One region of the Vescimonas coprocola genome, then DNA from elsewhere that is predicted to be linked to it. Evidence: predicted binding sites of a transcription regulator. Region 1 holds the regulator's gene; the other holds the start of a gene.
The links. The regulator HrcA, encoded in region 1, represses chaperone genes, less so after heat shock. The targets are predictions, from matches to a motif close to TGTTAGCACTCNNNNNNNNNGAGTGCTAACA.

Region 2: the regulator HrcA is predicted to act here: its motif matches at 2,899-2,929, upstream of KJS28_RS09040 (Hsp20/alpha crystallin family protein).

The regions. Positions count from the first base shown of each region.
Region 1 is NZ_AP023418.1:2,378,846-2,384,224, forward strand. Features, by position in the region: gene KJS28_RS11550 (TasA family protein) at 1-234, shown strand, start outside; THF riboswitch at 778-892, shown strand; gene KJS28_RS11555 (folate family ECF transporter S component) at 986-1,582, shown strand; gene hrcA (heat-inducible transcriptional repressor HrcA) at 1,690-2,739, shown strand; gene grpE (nucleotide exchange factor GrpE) at 2,736-3,302, shown strand; gene KJS28_RS11570 (PspC domain-containing protein) at 3,316-3,513, shown strand; gene dnaK (molecular chaperone DnaK) at 3,563-5,379, shown strand, end outside.
Region 2 is NZ_AP023418.1:1,830,219-1,835,597, forward strand. Features, by position in the region: gene KJS28_RS09015 (bifunctional histidine phosphatase family protein/GNAT family N-acetyltransferase) at 1-500, opposite strand, end outside; gene KJS28_RS09020 (beta/alpha barrel domain-containing protein) at 526-1,287, opposite strand; gene KJS28_RS09025 (hypothetical protein) at 1,435-1,614, shown strand; tRNA gene KJS28_RS09030 (tRNA-Ser) at 1,742-1,833, shown strand; gene KJS28_RS09035 (PF20097 family protein) at 2,017-2,235, shown strand; gene KJS28_RS09040 (Hsp20/alpha crystallin family protein) at 2,312-2,755, opposite strand; gene KJS28_RS09045 (response regulator transcription factor) at 3,130-3,810, shown strand; gene KJS28_RS09050 (sensor histidine kinase) at 3,810-5,258, shown strand; gene KJS28_RS09055 (S1C family serine protease) at 5,272-5,379, shown strand, end outside.

The sequences.
Region 1 (5,379 bases):
GCCTGCGAGCCGTACAGCAACCCGACTTACGGTTACAACTTCTTGATCAACTGCTTGGACAGCGCTTACAAGAATGGTACAGCTAAGGTCATCATCAACGGCGGTACCTTCGTGAACTTCGACCCGTCCAACTGCACGGCCGAGGGCGCACACACCAACTTCGTGGCCGATGGCTACAAGGTGGTGTCTGAGGCCCATGGTAACGACACTTGGTACACCGTGGTCAAGGGCTAAGCCTACCGCTGCAAGTTAGACTCTGATATTTTTCCATACAAAAGGGCGCTCTCCCCACCGGGGAGAGCGCCCTTTTCCAGCCTTGCCACCCCCTGTCATTCCGAGACCAGTCCGCAGACTGGTCGTGGGAATCCGTACTCCCCCAGCGGTAGACCCACACGCCCCTTCACCTGAGAGGGAGCGGAAGCGGGTTTGTTGCACAGTCGATTCCCTTTACGGCCCATAACGAACGCAACTCTTGAGAGGAAAGGAAGTCCAGAAACCATCGGTTTCTGGCGGCGTTTTTTGCATACTTTTTGTCGCTGTTGACAAAAAGTATGCCGCCGGAGACAAAAAGAAAGAACTGCTGGGAAAAGTATGCCACAGGCGGCGCTTCGGCGATTCGGAACACCGTCGTGTCAGCCGGTTTCCAGCCCCTTTGGGGCGTGAAAACCGGGACACTTCCTCGAAATCGCCTCGCTTTCTCCGCCACCGGCGGCGCTTCGGCGATTATCCTTGCATTTTCCCGCCGATGTGCTATACTAAACCCATCACACATACAAAGGCAGAGTAGGGATCTGCGTGTCGCCCCCATGGGGGCATAGTGCCGGCGGAACGGGGAGTTGTCCGCCGGACGAAATGGCATCGCCTTGCAGTGTAGGTCCCGCATCCCGCTGCCGCATAGCGGCTATCTCCGGGGCAGCACGCCCCGGCGCTCCTCTGTGCGGCTGTCCGGCCTGTCCGGTCTGCCCGAATCAGAGGAGGTTTTTTTATGCCACTTTATCCCCACCCCCTGTCCCCCGGCTATTGGCGCAGCGCCGCCGGGGAGCTGAAGGACCTGCGCCGTCTGGTGTTCATGGCCCTGATGATCGCCGCCTGCATCGTCCTGAGCCACTGCTCCATCCGTCTGGGCGAGAGCCTGTCCCTCAGCGTTACCTTCCTGGCCAGAGCCCTTTGCTCGCTGGTCTGCGGCCCGCTGGCGGTGATCGTGTTCGGCGCCGCCGAGGATACCCTCAGCTTCTTCCTGTCCTCCGGCGGCTACCCCTATTTCCCCGGCTATATGCTGACCACCATCACCGGCTGCATGATCTACGCCCTGTTTTTCTACCGGGCCAAGATCACGTGGCGGCGCATCATTCTGGCCAAGCTCCTCACCAATATCCAGAATGTGCTGCTGGGCGCCCTCTGGAGCGCCATCCTGTACAGCAAGGGCTACCTCTACTACCTGACCCAGAGCGCTGTGAAAAACGCCCTGTATCTGCCGCTGCAAATTCTGCTGCTGGGCTTTCTGTTTCAGGCGGTGCTGCCGGTGATGCAGCGGCAGCGCTGGCTCCCGGAGCAGCTGCCGGGCGGCCGCCTGCGCTGGTAAGCGACGTGTTTACAAATAATTAAAATTGCGGGTATTGACTTTACCTGCCCACGGTGGTAAACTCCATTTAGCACTCAGGAGATAGGAGTGCTAAATGGAGTTTTATCATGGAATTGACAGACCGGAAAAAGCAAATATTAAAGATCGTGGTGGACGGCTATGTGGCCACGGCGGAGCCGGTGAGCTCCAAGGCCATTGCCGAGAAGATGCCCGGCAGGATCAGCTCCGCCACCATCCGCAATGAACTGGCGGATCTGGTGGAGATGGGCTATCTGGAGCAGCCCCACACCTCCGCCGGGCGGGTCCCCTCCGCCAAGGGCTACCGGCTCTACGTCAACGAGCTTATGGAGCGCCGTGCGCTGCCGGAGGCGGAGGCCGAGAGCATCCGCCGCTCCCTCACCGGGAAAATGTCTCAGGTGGATCAGGTGATGGCTCAAGCGGGCCAGATGGTCTCCAGCATGGTGGGCTACCCCGCCTATGCCATGGCGGACCACACGCAGGCGGTGACGGTGCAGCGGTTCGACCTCATTGCCGTGGACGATGACAGCTTCATCGCCGTGGCCATGCTGTCGGACAGCCGGGTCAAGAGCCAGCTGCTTCGCTGGCAGCTGCCGGTGGAGCGGGAGGCCCTGACGGAGATAAGTCACCTGCTGAATACCCACTTTACCGGCCTTGGGCCGGAGGAGATGAACGCCCGGCTCATGAGCCTGTCGGATCAGGTGTCCGGCAAGTGGTTCCTGCTGCTGAATCAGGTGTGCGAATACGCCGGACAGCTGTTGAAGGACGCTGCCGGGCAGGAGGTCTATCTGGGCGGCACCACCCAGCTGCTGAAATTCCCGGAGTACCGGGACGCCGACAAGGCCCGTGACCTGATGACCTTCATGGTGGACAACAAGCAGAACCTTCCGGTGCCGTCAGGCAACGCCCCGGTGCAGATCCTCATCGGGCCGGAGAATGTGGATGCCGCTCTGAAGGAGAGCAGCGTGGTCATTGCCAGCTATGATATCGGTGACGGTATGCGTGGGCTGGTAGGGGTGGTAGGTCCCACCCGCATGGACTATGCATCCGTGGCGGCCCGGCTTACCTGCTTTGCCGAGAGCCTGAGTCATATGTTTGAAAAGCGGCAGCTGCCGCCTACCAAGGAGGAACAGTCATGAGCGAGAAGGAAAAGAAGAACGCCCCTCAGGAGGAGCAGCCGCAGGCCAATACCACTCCGGAAACGGAGCAGGCTGCGGAAAAGGCCGCCGAGGAGGAGACCTTTACCGTCACCCGTGAGCAGATGGAGCAGATGGAGCAGCTGGCCAAGATGGTCAGCGATGCCAGCGACAAGTATCTGCGTCTGGCGGCGGAATACGACAACTACCGCAAGCGCACCACCAAGGAAAAGGAAAATACCTACGCCGATGCCAAGGCGGACACCGTCAAGGAGTTTTTGGGGGTGCTGGATAACCTGGAGCGTGGCCTTGCCCAGTTTGACGAGGGCGACCCCCACCGTCAGGGCATGGAGCTGATCTGCCGGCAGTTTCTGGCAGTGCTGGAGAAGTTGGGCGTCACCCGCATTGAGGCGCAGGGCCAGCCCTTCGATCCTCAGAAGCACGATGCCGTGATGCACGTGGAGGACGAGAACGTCGGTGAGAACACCGTGGTGGAGGTGCTCCAGCAGGGCTACCAGCTGGGCGATAAGGTTCTCCGGTTCGCCATGGTCAAGGTAGCCAACTGAAAGGAGAAGCATCATGGAAAGAAAGAGACTGTATCGCAACGTCAACGATAAAATGCTGTGCGGCGTGTGCTCCGGCCTTGCCGACTACTTCAACATCGACCCCACGCTGGTGCGTCTGGCTTGGGTGGTGCTGGGCTTCATGGGTGGCAGCGGCCTGCTGGCCTATATCATCGCTTCCATCGTGATCCCCGTGAACCCGGACCAGCAGTAACGATCCGTAAAAAATCAATCTATATATATCTTATCAGGAGGCAATCATTATGTCTAAAGTTATCGGTATCGACCTTGGTACGACCAATTCCTGCGTCGCCGTCATGGAGGGCGGCGAGGCTGTTGTGATTCCCAACGCAGAGGGCAACCGCACCACCCCGTCCGTGGTGGCTTTCAGCAAGAGCGGTGAGCGTATGGTGGGCCAGACGGCAAAGCGTCAGGCCATCACCAATCCTGACCGCACCATCGCTTCCATCAAGCGTGAGATGGGCTCTGACCACCGTGTGAACATCGACGGCAAGAGCTACACCCCGCAGGAGATCAGCGCCATGATCCTGCAAAAGCTGAAGAGCGACGCCGAGGCCTATCTGGGCCAGCCCGTCACCGAAGCTGTCATCACCGTCCCCGCCTACTTCACCGACGCCCAGCGTCAGGCCACCAAGGACGCCGGCAAGATCGCCGGTCTCGATGTCAAGCGTATCATCAACGAGCCCACCGCCGCCGCTCTGGCCTACGGTGTGGATAAGGAGCAGACCCAGAAGATCATGGTCTACGATCTGGGCGGCGGCACCTTCGATGTCTCCATTCTGGAGATCGACGACGGCGTCATCGAGGTGCTGGCCACCGCCGGCAACAACCGTCTGGGCGGCGACGACTTCGACCAGTGCATCATGAAGTATCTGGTCAGCGAGTTCAAGCGCACCGACGGCATCGACCTGTCCGGCGACAAGGTGGCTATGCAGCGCCTGAAGGAGGCCGCTGAAAAGGCTAAGATCGAGCTGTCCGGCGTCACCAGCAGCAACATCAACCTGCCCTATATCACCGCCGACGCCACCGGCCCCAAGCATCTGGACGTGACCCTGACCCGTGCCAAGTTCAACGAGCTCACCGGCCATCTGGTGGATGCCACCATGGGCCCCGTGCGTCAGGCCATGTCCGACGCCGGTCTGAAGGCCAGCGACCTGTCTAAGGTGCTGATGGTGGGCGGCTCCAGCCGTATCCCCGCCGTGGTGGAGGCCGTGAAGAAATTCACCGGCAGCGAGCCCTTCAAGGGCATCAATCCCGATGAGTGCGTGGCCATGGGCGCCGCCCTGCAGGCCGGCGTGCTGACCGGCGACGTCAAGGGCCTGCTGCTGCTGGACGTCACCCCCCTGTCCCTGGGCATCGAGACCATGGGCGGCGTCTGCACCCGCCTCATCGAGCGCAACACCACCATCCCCGTGAAGAAGAGCCAGATCTTCTCCACCGCCGCCGATAACCAGACCTCCGTGGAGGTCAACGTCCTGCAGGGCGAGCGTGAAATGGCTGCCGCCAACAAGAGCCTGGGCCGCTTCCATCTGGACGGCATCGCTCCGGCCCGCCGTGGCGTGCCTCAGATCGAGGTGACCTTCGACATCGACGCCAACGGCATCGTCAACGTCTCCGCCAAGGATCTGGGTACCGGCAACGCCCAGCACATCACCATCACCTCCTCCTCCAACATGAGCAAGGACGATATCGAGCGTGCTGTGAAGGAAGCCGAGCAGTATGCCGCCGAGGACGCCAAGATCAAGGAGAAGGTGGAGGTCCGCAATCAGGCCGATCAGATGGTCTATCAGGCGGAAAAGACCCTCAGCGAAGTGGGCGACAAGGTGCCCGAGAGCGAGAAGGCCCCCATTCAGGCCGGCATCGAGAAGCTGAAGGAGACCCTGAAGGGCGAGGACACCGACGCCATCAAGGCCGCCACCGAGGAGCTGACGCAGGCCTTCTATAAGATGAGCGAGAAGCTGTACCAGCAGCAGGCGCCGCAGGGCGACGCTGCGGCCCAGCAGCCCGGCGGCGACACCGGCGCACAGGGCGGCCAGTATTACGACGCCGACTACAAGGT
Region 2 (5,379 bases), 550 kb from region 1:
AGGCTCAGGCCCTGCAGGGTTCCCAGCACGATCCGCATGGCGGCGCCGTGGGAGAAAATGGCCACCGTCTGGCCGTCATGCTGCCGGGCCACCCGCCGCAGGGCCGGGAGGTAGCGATCCAGCACCTGCCGGGCCGTCTCGCTGCCGGGGACCTGCCAGCGATCCAGCCGGTGGTTGAAATCATGGTGGGACTGGGGGTACTTCCGCAGCAGCTCATACCAACAGTGCTCCTCCCACTCCCCCATGCAGATCTCCCGGAAGGCGGGATCCGGATGCAGCTCCAGTCCCTTGGGCAGATAGATGGACTGGGCTGTGGTGCGGGTGCGGATCAGGTCGCTGGCGTACACGGCATCCACCGGCACATCCCGGAAGCGCTCCGCCAGCGCCCGGATCTGGCGGCACCCCCGGTCATCGGTGATGCAGCTGTTATAGTGTCCGTGGGCAATGCGATAGAGATTGCCCTCCGCCTCGGCGTGGCGGACAAGATAAATGGTCGTCATAGCTTCTCCTTTGTGGGTATCCGGGTCACACCACCGTGACCCAGTGCTTCATCTCCCGGATGGCATCATCCATGGCCGCCGGCACGTCTTCTGCGTATTGCAGGGCATCGTCGATGACCATAGCCCCTCGGCCGAAATCGTCGAAGGCATAGCTGGCAGCTTCGCCGCCGCAGCCATCCAGCAGAAGGAAGGCATCCTTCAGCCGCCGCCGCAGCTCCCGCACATCCAGACTGTAATCCGTCTGGGCCATGATCCCAGCCCCCCGCCGAGCCATCTGCTCTCCCGCCGCCAAAAACAGGCGACGATCCCCGGCCATGAGGTTCTGCACCTCCGCTGCACCCGGCTCTGCCGTGCGGATCAGCGCAAACAGAGCCTTGTCTTCCCCCGCCGCCGCAGTGCCATAGTAGGGCGAGATCGTCACGGCGTCGGCATTCACCTCACCGCCCAGCCACACGGCGGGATCGGCGCAGCGTGCGTCCACAATGGCGTAAAGGCCCTGACTGCGGGCCATATGCACCAGATTCGACAGCACGTCCAGCCCCATAGCCCCGCACAGGAGATAGCGGTCAGCACGCAGCACCACTGCCGGCAGCCGCTGAGCCGCCTGAGCCATCAGCTGGGTGCCGTGGTAGCGCAGGGCCTCCGACCGGGCCATGACGCTCTCGCCGTAGAGATCGGTAAACCTCTTCACCACCGGGGCGGGAAGCCGGTTCGCCTCCGGGCCAAGGCCCAGCGCCAGCGGTGTCTTTTTTTTGCGGATATGTTCCTGCAAAGCCGTAATGGACATGAAACGCTCCTTCTCGCCGCAGAGCGGCGGCATGATCAGATATTTTATTCATTATATGCGCTGCGGCGACTTTTGGCAAGGCATAGACGGTTATTTCCCGCCGGAATGGATATACTATGACCGTACCGAAAAAGGAGTGATGCAGGAATGTGTAAGGTCAGTACGTTCGTCACTGGCGTATGCGTCGGCATGGTGGCCGGCGCATTGGTAGAGGTGATGGTCATTCCCCGGCCGAAGACGAGAAAAACCGCTGTGGGCAAAGCCATGCAGCGGATGGGTAACGCAGTGGATTCGGCGCTGGAGACCGTTGCCGAGAAGATGAACTGAGGGTATCGCATGGAAGGGGGCCGCAAGCGGCCCCCTTCCAAAAATTATTGGCTTTTTTGTGCTTTTCGCTTGACAAGGCGCAGATTTTTGGTATAATAGACCGTGCTGTTGCGGCAGCATTTTATATGCAGTGGTATCGAAGTGGTCATAACGAGCACGACTGGAAATCGTGTTGCCGTCAAAAGCGGCACGAGGGTTCAAATCCCTCCCACTGCGCCAGAAAAAAGGTCTTTGTCCCATGGGACAAAGACCTTTTGATTTTCCCCCGGCGCCTTCCCCGCAGAAAGGCGACCGCTGCCGGAGTTTTTCTCCCCCCTCTGGAAAATCCTCCGCCGCTGTGATAGAATAGACCTCCCGGAGGGCTTTGGCCGCCGGAGACTATCACAGCAAGGAGAATGTACCATGCAATGTCCCGTATGCGGTAAGGAGATGAAAACCGGTGCCTCCACCTTCATGGGCTCCACCGGCCTGACCCCTATGGCCTGCGTGTTCACCGACAGCGAGGTCAAGCAAAAGGGCTTCTTCCGGCACAATGTTGTCTCCAAGGTCCTCCTGCAGGGCGACGACATAGAGACCTACTTCTGTGAGTCCTGCCAGCTGCTCCTGCCCCTGATCCGCTGACATCCCGGCACGCAAAAAGGGTCCCCGGCTCTCGCCGGGGACCCTTTCCCGTCTCTTACGGACGCTCACAGAGCGCTTACAGAATGTTGATGGACGTCTGCTTGGGCAGCTGCTTCTTGGCCGCCTTCGGCACGGAGATGGTCAGGATGCCGTCCTCGAACTTGGCGGACACCTCCTCCGGCTCCACATCCTCGCCTACGTAGAAGCTGCGGCTGCAGGCCCCGGCATAGCGCTCCTGACGGATGTACTTGCCCTTCTTGTCCTGCTCCTCCTTGTCCAGACCCTTAGCGGCCTGAATGGTCAGATAACCGTTCTTCAGCTCCACATTGACCTCGTCCTTCTTGAAGCCCGGCAGGTCGATATCCAGCTCATAGGAGTTCTCTGTCTCCCGCACGTCTGTCTTCATCAGGTTCTTGCCGTGCTTGCCATACAGCGGGTCACGGCCCTGAGGTACCATCATCCCGAAAGGATCAGAGAAGAAATCATCAAACAAATTCTCACCAAAAATGCTGGGCAACATAAGTCATACCTCCATTCAAAATTCCGGGTGCCGGTGTCTCACCGGCGCCAACTTTTGTCACCGCTTACACATTGTATGCGTTTTCCGTTCCCCGGTGGAGTTCTTTGGCTCTCTCCCTTGGAACAGCTTCATCATAGCACCGTTTTTAGCACTGTCAAGTGTCGAGTGCTAATGTTCACAGAAGTACCTATGTTTGTTCATAAAATATCCGAAAAGTCCCCCCTTGCCCCCCAGCCCACCGAAAAATATTGTCCGGGGCATATACAAACGGCCGAAAGTGTGGTATACTTTCATGAACCAATTTACAAAATGTTCAGGAAGCCCGAAAACTGCCGGGTATAATGGTAATATAGTATATAAATGGGAGGTTTCCTATGGCACGCAATATTCTGGTGGTCGAGGATGACCGCAATATTTCCGACCTGATCCGGATGTATCTGGAGAAGGAGGGCTTCGACGTCCGCATCGCCTATGACGGCGGCAAGGCCGTGGAGGAGTACGACCGGCAGGCGCCGGACATGGTGCTGCTGGATATCATGCTGCCGGTGATGGACGGCTGGTCCGTCTGCGCCCACATCCGGGAAAAGGCCAAGACACCCATCATCATGCTGACGGCTAAAAGCGAAGTCAACGACCGCATCACCGGTCTGGAGATGGGCGCCGACGACTATCTGGTCAAGCCCTTCGAGATGAAGGAGCTGATGGCCCGCATCAACGCCGTGCTGCGCCGCAGCGAGATCCCCGACGACACCCGCAAGCGTCTGGTGTTCGACAAGCTGGAGATCAATCTGGACAGCTACGAGCTGCTGGTGGACGGCAAGAAGGTGGATACGCCCCCAAAAGAGCTGGAGCTGCTGTACCATCTGGCCTCCACGCCCAACCGGGTCTACACCCGCAACCAGCTGCTGGACGAGGTGTGGGGCTTCGACTACTTCGGTGACTCCCGGACAGTGGACGTCCATATCAAGCGCCTGCGGGAGAAGATCGAGAATGTCTCCGACCAGTGGGAGCTGAAAACCGTGTGGGGCGTGGGCTATAAGTTTGAAGTGAAGTGATGGCAGAGCGCAAGAAACGGTTCAGCGGGCTCTACTGGCAGCAGTTCGCCCTGACCGCCGGCATGGTGATGCTGACGCTGCTGCTGCTGGGCGTGTCCTTTTTCGCCCTGAGCTATAACTATAACTTCACCGAGCGGCGGGACGAGCTGCAGGAGCGGGCCAGTCTCATTGCTCAGGTGTCCGTGGACTACCTGAAGTCCGGCGGCCAGACGGAGGATGAAAACCTCAAGCGCTTCATCAGTCTGGGTAGCGCCATGACCAACGCCGAATTTCTGGTGTGCAACGACAGCGGCTATGCCCTGCTGACGGCGGACCAGCGGCTGGGGGGCAAGGTGGTGGCCATCCCGCAGGAGATCACGCAGGAGGTCCTGACGGGCAGCGGCCTGTATCAGGGCCGCAGCAGTCTGGGCGGTGCCTACACCTCCAAACAGTTCGTGGTGGGCGTCCCCGTTCAGGACGGCGACCAGACCATCGGCATGGTGCTGGCGGTGATGAACGCCCGCTCCGTCATGGGGATGTGGCGGTCCTTCATCAGCCTGTTCCTCATGACCTCCGCCATTATCCTGCTGCTGGTGTTCATCGTCACCTCCCTGACCTCCATGCGGCAGATCCAGCCCATCCGGGAGATGGTGCAGGCCACGCGGGCCTACGCCGCCGGGAACTTCGACGTGCGGATGCAGGACGCCGACCGGGGCGATGAGATCGGCGAGCTGGCGGCGGGCTTTAACAACATGGCGGACTCTCTGGCGGAGACGGAGCGCCAGCGCCGGGACTTCATCGCCAACATCTCCCATGAATTAAAGACCCCCATGACCTCCATCGCCGGCTACACCGACGGTATTCTGGACGGCACCATCCCGCCGGAAAAAGAACGCAAGTACCTGCAAATTATCTCCGACGAGAGCCGTCGGCTCAGCCGTCTGGTGCGCCGGATGCTGGATATCTCTCAGATCCAGTCGCAGGAGATGAAAAAAGAGGACTTCGACCTGTGCGAGAGTATGCGTCTGGCGCTGCTGTCCATGGAGCAGAAGATCACCGACCGGGAGTTGGACGTAGAGGCGGACATCCCGGAGGAGCCTGTGATGGTGGAGGGCGTCAACGACCTTATCACCCAGGTCATCTACAACCTGCTGGAAAACGCCACCAAGTTCGCCGCTCCCCACTCATCCCTGTATCTGGGGCTGGCCGTCCATGGGGAGAAGGCCGTGGTCACGGTACGCAACGTCGGTCAGACCATCCCCGCCGAGGAGATCCCCCTGCTGTTTGAGCGCTTCCACAAGTCTGACAAATCCCGCAGCGAGGATAAGGACGGCTACGGGCTGGGCCTGTACGTGGTAAAGACCATCCTGTCTCAGCACAAGGAGCAGATCACCGTCACCAGCGAAAACGGCGTCACCGCCTTCAGCTTTACCGTTCAGATGGCTCACCCCATGCGGAACGAACCGTGAGAGGAAGTATCCTATGTATAATGACGAAAACAGAGAATTTGACCCGGTAGGCGGCGATCTGCCGCCCCAGCCGCAGCAGGACCGGACGGACCTGCCGGAGGAGGAGCCGGACGAGATCGTC